One region of the Paenibacillus sp. cl130 genome, then DNA from elsewhere that is predicted to be linked to it. Evidence: a T-box and tRNA genes for the amino acid it is inferred to sense, from the RefSeq annotation. Region 1 holds a T-box; the other holds one or more tRNA genes.
The links. A T-box is a leader RNA that pairs with one kind of tRNA and senses whether it is charged. The one in region 1 lies ahead of leuS (leucine--tRNA ligase), so its partner is inferred to be a tRNA-Leu.
Positions count from the first base shown of each region.

Region 2: it has a tRNA-Leu gene. The T-box ahead of leuS (leucine--tRNA ligase) is inferred to sense a tRNA for this amino acid. The anticodon was not compared.

Region 1 covers NZ_FOYG01000002.1:703,518-708,373, forward strand. Annotated here, with positions in the region: gene comER (late competence protein ComER) at 1-815, shown strand, start outside; gene leuS (leucine--tRNA ligase) at 796-3,234, opposite strand; T-box leader at 3,296-3,553, opposite strand; gene BM358_RS09395 (tautomerase family protein) at 3,738-4,127, shown strand; gene BM358_RS09400 (class I SAM-dependent DNA methyltransferase) at 4,200-4,856, opposite strand, start outside.
Region 2 covers NZ_FOYG01000001.1:983,891-988,746, reverse strand. Annotated here, with positions in the region: gene BM358_RS04675 (helix-turn-helix domain-containing protein) at 90-464, shown strand; gene BM358_RS04670 (helix-turn-helix domain-containing protein) at 559-942, shown strand; gene BM358_RS04665 (hypothetical protein) at 1,039-1,287, opposite strand; gene BM358_RS04660 (urease accessory protein UreF) at 1,584-2,321, opposite strand; tRNA gene BM358_RS04655 (tRNA-Leu) at 2,585-2,667, shown strand; gene BM358_RS04650 (glutathione peroxidase) at 2,813-3,298, opposite strand; cyclic di-AMP (ydaO/yuaA leader) riboswitch at 3,765-3,937, shown strand; gene BM358_RS04645 (hypothetical protein) at 4,053-4,448, shown strand; gene BM358_RS27125 (potassium-transporting ATPase subunit F) at 4,632-4,709, shown strand.

The DNA.
Region 1 (4,856 bases):
TGGGAAGTCTGCTAATTGAGTCTTTTATTAATTCTAACGCACTCAAGCCGCAGCAAATATCAGCAAGCAATCGAACGCATTCCAAGGTAACCGAGCTAGCCCGTCGTTATCCAGGTTTGCATGCAGCCCAAAGCAACCGTGAAACGGCAGCGGAAAGCGATGTTTTGTTTATCTGTGTGAAGCCGCTGGAATCAAAAGCCGTAACGGATGAAATACGCAACGTCATTACAGAAGAGCAAATCGTCGTATCTATCACAAGCCCGGTGCAGATTCGTATTTTGGAGCATGCACTGAAAGCCAAAGTGTCCAAAATTATTCCCAGTATCACCCACCAAGTGGGCAGCGGAGCCTCACTATGCATCCATGGAAGCCGGATTACAGAGGAGGACCGCACCCTTCTGGAAGAGCTTATGTCCCACATCAGCAGGCCGATTCGGGTTAAAGAATCTTATACTCGAATCACGTCGGATTTTTCGAGTTGCGGTCCTGCTTTCTTGGCCTTTTTTATGGACCAGTGGATTCAAGCCGCAGTTCAAGCTACAGGTATAGACCGTACGGAGCTATGCGCCCTGGCCGGTGAAATGATCATCGGCACTGGAAAGCTGCTCACGGAAGGCGGGATGACACCAGCCGAGTTACAGGCCAGAGTGGCGGTTCCCGGAGGTATTACTGCCGAAGCTCTCGCACTGTTGGACATCAGCCTGCATAGTGTCTTTCCCGAGCTGATACAGGCCACGCACAACAAGTATGAAGAAGACATGCAAAAGGTGGATGTCTCCTTCGGCTTAAAGCCAATTAACCGGCAACAATATTAACCAGCTTACCTGGTACAGCAATTACCTTGCGGATCGTTTTGCCGGCCAGTGCCTGCTGAACATTGTCCAACGACACAGCGAATGCTTCCATCGCTTTAGCATCAAGATCCTTGGCAATCGTTGCACGCTGCACAATTTTACCATTCACTTGCACAACAATTTCCACTTCGGCGTCCACCGTCCATGCTTCATCATAAGCAGGCCAGGCCGCGTAGGTAATGCTATCATTGTGCCCCAGCAGCTGCCACAATTCCTCGGCCAGATGGGGTGCAAGCGGCGACAGCATTTGCACGAAGTTTTCCATTGCTGCACGCGGCAGAAGGTCTGCTTTGTATGCATCGTTGGTGAAGATCATCAGCTGGCTGATCGCTGTATTGAAGCGCAGTGCATCCAGATCTTCGGTTACTTTTTTCAGCGTTTTATGCCAAGTACGATTGAACTCATCGCTACCGCCGTCATTTGTAATTTTATCGTTCAGGCTACCATCCTCGGAAACAAACAGGCGCCATACGCGGGACAGAAAACGATGTGCTCCCTCTACCCCATTCTCATTCCATGGCTTGGTCGCTTCCAGCGGCCCCATAAACATCTCATAAATACGCAGCGTATCGGCGCCAAACGTATTGACAATATCATCAGGATTAATGACATTACCGCGTGATTTACTCATTTTTTCATTGTTGTTGCCCAAAATCATACCCTGGTTGACCAGCTTATAAAAAGGCTCTTTCGTTTCCACTACGCCGATATCATACAGTACCTTATGCCAGAAACGGGCATACAGCAAGTGAAGAACCGCATGTTCCGCTCCGCCAATATACAAATCAACAGGCATCCATTCACGTTGTTTCTCTTTGGATACAAGCTCTTTGTCATTTTTCGGATCAATAAAGCGCAGGTAATACCAGCAACTGCCTGCCCATTGCGGCATTGTATTTGTCTCGCGGCGTGCTTTCATACCTGTCTCAGGATCAATGGTTTCGATCCAATCTGTTGCGTTCGCCAGCGGGGATTCACCTGTACCTGAAGGCTTGATATTGTCCATCTCCGGCAGTACGAGCGGAAGTTGGTCCTCAGGAACCGTTTTGATCGTTCCATCCTCCAGATGAATTACCGGAATCGGCTCGCCCCAATAGCGTTGACGGCTGAACAGCCAGTCACGCAGGCGATAGGTGACTTTGCCGTGTCCTTTGCCCTCGGCTTCCAGCCATTCAATCATCTTCGGAATCGCTTCCTCGTTGGTAAGTCCATTCAGCGGGCCGGAATTGACGTGCGGTCCATCCTCAGTATATGGCTCATTAGCCACATCTCCACCTTGGACAACCTCAATGATATTCAATCCGAATTGCTTGGCAAATTCCCAGTCACGCGCATCGTGAGCAGGTACAGCCATAATCGCTCCAGTTCCGTAGCCTGCAAGTACATAGTCAGCAATCCAGATCGGCAGCTTTTCGCCGTTCACCGGGTTCACTGCATAAGCTCCTGTGAATACGCCTGTTTTATCCTTGGCCAGATCCGTACGCTCCAGATCGCTTTTACGAGCAGCTTGTTCACGGTACTGTTGTACAGCATCCTTTTGCTCAGGCGTAGTGATAATATCCACCAATTCCTGCTCTGGTGCCAGCACACAGTAGCTTGCGCCGAACAGTGTATCTGGACGGGTTGTAAATACTGTGAGTTGCTCGTCATAGCCTTCAATTGGAAAACGAACCTCTGCCCCGGTAGACTTACCGATCCAGTTCCGCTGCATATCCTTAATACTCTCAGACCAATCCAGTTCCTCCAGATCCTCCAGCAGACGATCCGCGTATTCCGTAATTTTCAGCATCCATTGACGCATTGGTTTACGGACGACCGGATGACCGCCACGCTCACTCTTACCGTCAATAACTTCTTCATTCGCTAGCACCGTTCCCAGCGCCGGGCACCAGTTCACAGGTACTTCAGCTACATATGCAAGACCGCGCTTGTACAGCTGGATGAAGATCCACTGTGTCCATTTGTAATAATCAGGATCCGTCGTGCTGATTTCACGATCCCAGTCGTAGGAGAAGCCGAGCGATTTGATTTGACGGCGGAAGTTATTTACATTTTTCACCGTAATTTCGCGTGGGTGCTCCCCTGTATCCAGCGCATGCTGCTCGGCAGGCAGACCGAAGGCGTCCCAACCCATCGGATGCAGTACGTTGTAGCCGCGCATTCTTTTATATCGTGAAACAATATCCGTAGCTGTGTAGCCCTCTGGGTGGCCTACATGTAGGCCGGCTCCAGATGGGTACGGAAACATATCCAAAGCATAAAACTTCGGTTTGCCCGGCTCTTCCCCGGTACGGAACGTCTTGTTCTCATCCCAATATTTCTGCCATTTTGGTTCAATACTTTGCGGTTGATAGCCGTGCTTCGGCTGTGTGTCTGTCATTGTCTTTTCCTCCTCAAACGGTATGCAACAAAAAAACCTCTGCATCCCGTAGCGTGTCAGCGCTAGGGACGAGAGGTTATATTCCCGTGGTACCACCCTAGTTAGCAGAAAGCGTTCTTCGCGTTCTACTCCCTTTGCACCTGATAACGGAGGTGATCCGATGCGGGTTAATAACAGGATACAAGCACCTGTATAGGGCGTTCCTGCGTTGGACGCATATCTCCGAGGCGAGTTCACTTTGCACTGTCAACCGGCTTGCACCACCCGCCAGCTCTCTACATGTCCAGACAAAGCTACTATTCCTCATCAGCGATTGTTTAACCGTTAATAATGGCACTATTATATTGAAAACCGCGAAAAAAGTCAAATAAGGACTACCTTTGGTGTTAAAGACCCTCTTCATACTAATTGTTCATGACACATGCATACGAATGTTTTATAATGATTTCGAATTAAATCGCTTCAAGTTGAGATGAGTTGAGATAAGAAAGGTGAGCTGAGAAATGGCACAGATTAAAATTTACGGAATAAAAGAAACTCTAAATCCAATCAAAAAGCAACTTTCAGAGGTGATTCATTCTGCTGTGGTGGATGCGTTCAAATATCCTCCTGACAAGAGGTTTCAACGTTTTTTTCCTATGGATCAGGAAGACTTTATATATGCCGATGGTCGCTCTGAGGCGTACACCATTATTGAAATCAGTATCTTTGAAGGCAGAACGACAGAAGCTAAGAAGCAACTCATTAACCTGTTATTCCAAAGAATTAACGATCTTTTGGGTATTTCTCCACAGGATCTTGAGATTACTATATTTGAAACACCCAAACAGAACTGGGGCATTCGGGGTGTACCGGGTGATGAGCTTCAGCTGAGCTACAAAGTGAATATATGAGTGCAAAAAGACGCCCTTCATGTCATCATGAAAAGCGTCTTTCTTTTCCCATACTCGCTAAATGAAGCCTTGCTATTTTACAGCAACATAAAACAGTCTCGCCGCGTCATCTTCTGCTTCTACCCATTCAAAATCCGCATATACCTTCACATCACGAAAACCCGCTTTGGACAATTCTGCCTTCATCCAGTCTGGGTCATAGGCACGTTGAACATGTATTTCCTCGAAACGCTGGTATAGATCGCGTCCTTCTTGTTCTGCTTTCGCAAAGATACTAAGATGATGCTCAATTTCACAACGGGGAGTGTCCAACGCACATGTCCAGATATACGAGATAGAGCGTTCATCCAGTACGAATGGTTGCTCTTCATCATAGCGTAAAAACGTCTGCGGATGATGTACATCGAACAAGAAGGTTCCGCCAGGCTTTAGACCAGCATGCGTTCTGCGAAAAGTAGAAATTATATCTTCTTCCTCCAACAAGTAATTCAAACAATCGCAAAAAGAAATTACAGAATCCACAGGCTCGGGTAAAATCCATTCTCTCATATCCTGCTGTATCCAGCGAACGCTTCCCTCACGAAACAATCGCTGTCCCTGTGGAGTGGTTTCCATTTTGCGACGGGCTACTGCCAGCATGTCAGAGGATAAGTCGATTCCAGCCACCTCGAAGCCCGAGTTAACCAGGGGGATCGTAATTGAACCCGTTCCGCAGCCCAGCTCGGCCAC
Region 2 (4,856 bases), on a different contig from region 1:
TCGGTAATTTTAGCATACGTGATCTTTGAAATGGGAACAGAGAACATGATATCGTTATTTGAGAGCCTGCTAGGGAGGAAGGAACTTCTATGCAATCTATTTACCATCGCATTGAGGAACTCATCAAGGAACGGGGAATGACGAAAAAGGCGTTCTGCCAGCAGTTAGGCATTAGTACAGGGAACTTCGGGGATTGGAAAAGAGGAAAAACGACGCCGGGCACGAATAAACTCATTGAAATTGCTTCGTTTTTTGATGCCAGTCTGGATTGGATCATGCTGGGTCGAGATGTACAGGGTGAGGTGCTAAAGGAGTCGCAAGACCCTTATTTTTTTGGCGCTTCAGGGCAACTGAATTGCCAGGGGGAACCGCTTAGTGAGGCGGAAAGAAATTTTATACTTGAGTATATTGAATTTACCCGCTTTCGTAAAGAGAAAAACCAGCGCAATTCTACTATGGGGTAATGGTTGCTTAGGATTTGATGAGGATTACTAATGAGTAAGGCTTGAAAAATGAAAATTATTTCAGAAAAAGTTACTGTGTCGGAGGGGAAACATTTTGGGAGATCAAACTATTTATCAGCGGATTGAAGCTTTGATTAAGGATCGCGGAATGACCAAGAAGGCATTTTGTGAAAAACTTAAAATCAGTTCAGGGAATCTCGGTGATTGGAGAAGGGGGAAAACAACGCCGGGTACCACCCATTTGATTCAGATTTCGGACTTTTTTAATGTATCGCTCGATTGGTTAATGAAAGGGATTAAGCCAGGAGAAGGCGTGCTTCAGGAGCAGAAGGCTGCTTATTTTTTTGGAGTGATGGGGCCACTGAATTGCCAGGCAGAAGATCTTGAGACGGAAGAACAGAATTTTATTTTAGAATATGTTGAATTTGCAAAATACCGTAAGCAAAAAAGTGAGAAGGATAAAACAAAGCCGGAATAATTTTTTGGCTAAAGATCGTCTGGGTTGAAGACCCGTAAACGAACGAGTGGGGTTCGCTTTACGGGTCTATTTGGTTTCTTGGTGATATGGAATGACCTATATGTAACTGGAAAGCTTGTTAGGTTTAGAGTGCGGTGCCTCCTTATAATCGTTATCGTCGATGTTCAGAATTGCAGCAACTTGTTTTCTGTACCTTTGTGCTTTGCGGGTGCCATGAATCAGATTGGACAAGCGTGAAGGCGGAATATTGTGTGTCTCACAAAATGTTTTCTGATCCAGTCGAAGTTCGACAAGCCGTTGTTTGATGGCCCACCCGAAGGAGGTGACAGGCATTTTGTTATTCAAGAGAAATCGCCCCTTACGGATTCTTGCGGAATAATTGGTGTGTTATAATAATCATCAGTAAACATGTTAGAATTAACCATCTGACACTATGATACACTTTTATACGTGTTTTTACAATCGTAAATGCGTCATTTTGTTGAATTGATTACTTAATTAAGTGCTAGGTGGTTCTGATAATCCGTCTAGAGTCTGCTAATGGTGTGAATTGCGATTATATGTGGATAAAAAACACTCTGCCACCTGAGGAAAGGGACAGAGTGTTTTTGGTGTTGTGACCACATTGGCGAAGCGACGCATCAGGGGGATGCTGGAAGGCGTTTGAATAGACCTGAGGAGGAAAACAGTCTAGGTTCATCCAATTGGTTATTATGGCTCATATAAAGAGGTAGAGTGATGTAGGAGCTGGACCAATGTCTGTGAAGAAAGCGACGCTGAGATGCAGTTGGCTCAGGTTGGTTAAGCTTCTTCCAGGCAGAGAGGAGCTCGCTTGTCATACGCTCCATAAGAGGGTTCTTTTCCTCATAAGGAGGATTGAGTAGTTTGAAGGCATCTTCCACACAGAAGGACACCGCTGCGCTAAGATAGCCGTGAACGGTCTGTTCTACATCGTTTCCGAGGAGGAAGTTAATCCAGGTGTGAACGGTAGCGAGTGTGCCAATCGCATTGTATTGAATGAGTATGGATTCCAACTGGTCAAATTCAAGCCAAGGATAAAGAGCCTTAGCGAGCTTGAGTAGACGCTGACCGGATAGACGAAACTCCTTCACATGCTGCCAGGAGGGACGTTGGGTATGCAGCATCTTATCAATGAGGGCGATCCGCCAACTGTCATTCTGCTGGATGGCGACATACAGACTTTTGATAGCCATGCCGTCAACGGTTGTAAATTGAGGATACAAATCATCCAGCATGTAATGTTCCAGGTCTTGTAGACTGTTCAAATGTCCGTTACGGGATAGTTTCTCCAGTCCGTTGAAACGGGTGAAGCCACCAACAGGTAGGGAAGGGTCCAACAATAATGCATAGTTCAGCAAGCGGTTGCCTTTATGCAAGGTGGTTCGCCTCCTCGAAGTGAATCCTTATGTTATGTTATTTTACTTTTTACTTGGGGATAACGAAAAATATTCGAAATATATGTAATATATATTTACATTTAAATAGCTTTTGTGTCAAATTAAATATTCTTATCGCTCATATATGTTAGTTAAAATAACATATAAAATAATTATTATATTTTTGTTTACAAATAGTTGATGAGAGAGTATAATAAATCTGTTGCCTCATTACATTATGATTTGCGGTCGTGGTGGAATGGCAGACACGCTATCTTGAGGGGGTAGTGGGCGTACGCCCGTGGAGGTTCGAGTCCTCTCGACCGCATTATATGCAAGACTCAGTTAAAAAAGCATCCTGACACGGTTTACGTGAAGGGATGCTTTTTTTGTTAAGCATTTTTCGTTATATCCTTTTGCCACAGAACAACGGTAGACAACCGGTCGTTTATTAACTGTGATAAAGAAGGATGTCAGTTTTGCTGCAAAAGCTTCTCTATATCTCCCGCCAGCTTATCTGGAGTGGTTTGCGGTGCATAGCGCTTAAATACGTTACCTTCTCGTGTAATTAAGAATTTAGTAAAATTCCATTTGATCGCTTTGGACCCTAATACCCCCGGAGCAGTTTGGGTCAGGTAACGAAATAAGGGGTGCGCTTGATCGCCATTGACATCTGTCTTGGCGAACATCGGAAAGGTAACACCATAATTGATCTGGCAAAACTCGGAAATTTCCTCGCTGGAACCTGGCTCTTGTTTGGCAAATTGGTTGCTGGGAAATCCCAAAATTTCGAGCCCCTGTTCATGGTACTGGTCATATAGCTCTTGTAGCGCTTTGTATTGGGGGGTTAACCCACATTTGCTGGCAGTGTTCACGATAAGCAGAACGTTCCCTTCATATGTGGATAACGGAATTTGTTTCCCTTGCAGGGTGTGTGCATCATATTCATAAACGGTCATAGTATCTCTCCTTATTCAATATTCAGCAATTAAATTGTAAGCAATTAAAAGCAAGGTTGCAAGTTTGGAAAAGCTATATCAAGCCTTTAGCCGCTGTAAAATCGTATTTTGTTCAAAACAGTAAATCGCACCGCAAATGGAGCGAATTAAGGTGTTTCTTCTTATAAAAGCGGGTTCAATCGGTGTTTAGCTGGTACATATAGCGTATTTTCTTCTCTTTTTACAAAAAAAGGCCAAAAACGCTCTACCCTACGCCAATATTGACATGCTTGTCATTTTCGAAAAGGGATGAAAAACAGAGATTGAAGGAGCTGTGAGAAGCATAGTTGCATTGTAAGCGCTATTATTAATATCCTAGGCTCTAAAGGCCGATTTATAACCCCGCAGTTGAGCTTTACAGTCTTCCATGCGCGGGTGTATGATTCAAGACGTAATTTCAAATTAACTTGAATGAAGCAACAACGAAATGTCTATAGCGCTGAATTTTGCAGTTGCAAAAGCGGGGGAACCAATCGAGATTGTACGGCTTCGGAAGCCGTGTGTCTCATGGGGTGAATTTTCAGGTCAAGTGCCAGAAATAGGGCGACTCTCACGTCCGAATCCGACAGCTAACCTCGTAAGCGTACAGGGAGAGGCAACAAACCGCCGTGTGCAGCCATGGTTTATTTTATCATGGATATGTAAGAAGCCGGAGGAAAGCCTTTTTCCTTCGGCTTCTTTTTGTTGTCTTTTTATACCGGGAGAGGAGCTACTGATGGAAGGTCGGTTAATTATTGTCACTGCACCGAATGAAGCGGGCAGAAGTTTTGTGAAATTGCTTATTTTCAAAAAATTGGCGTTTGCAGTTCTCACGAATAGCGCCCAGGAGGAACGACAGCTCAAAAAAATGGGTGTGGAGCACATTGTCCGCATCAATACCATGCAAGCGGGAAAATGGAATTTTCCAAAAAAAGAAATTGGTAGTGTGTATTTGTTCGAGAACAGCTTGAATCTGACGTGCCGTTTCCTGCAAATATGTCGGCCGCTAACATCGGAATCGATCTATGTTATTACGCACGGCTGTAATCCACAAGGAATTTATCGGGGATTGGGAGCGGATCATGTGATCTACACATTGAACGGAGAGGTGGGTTTTCTGCTGAACGGATAAGCACTTATAACATAGTTGTTTTATGATTTTATGATCAAATAAGAATGGCGATCTGAGGACCGATACGGAGGGTATAAACATGATGGATATATACATGCTGCTCGTCATGGCTGTGAGTTATGGAGTGATACTGCTGTTTGTACGCTGGTGTGATGCGCAGACCTCTAAAGGAGGACGAAGAGGATGATCGTTATACTTGGGCTTACGGCTATTGTGTTTATGTATTTAATCTACGCACTCCTGAACCCTGAAAAGTTCTAGTCAGCTATAGGGGATAGAGCGGGCGGGAACAACAGATCTGAATATTAAGCATCATAGGTAGCGGGTTTTCGCAAACGTGTGCACACAATTGGTGCTCTGGAAGCAGGTCTGTTGTTCCAAACGCAGGAGCATTTTGAAGGAGGAATA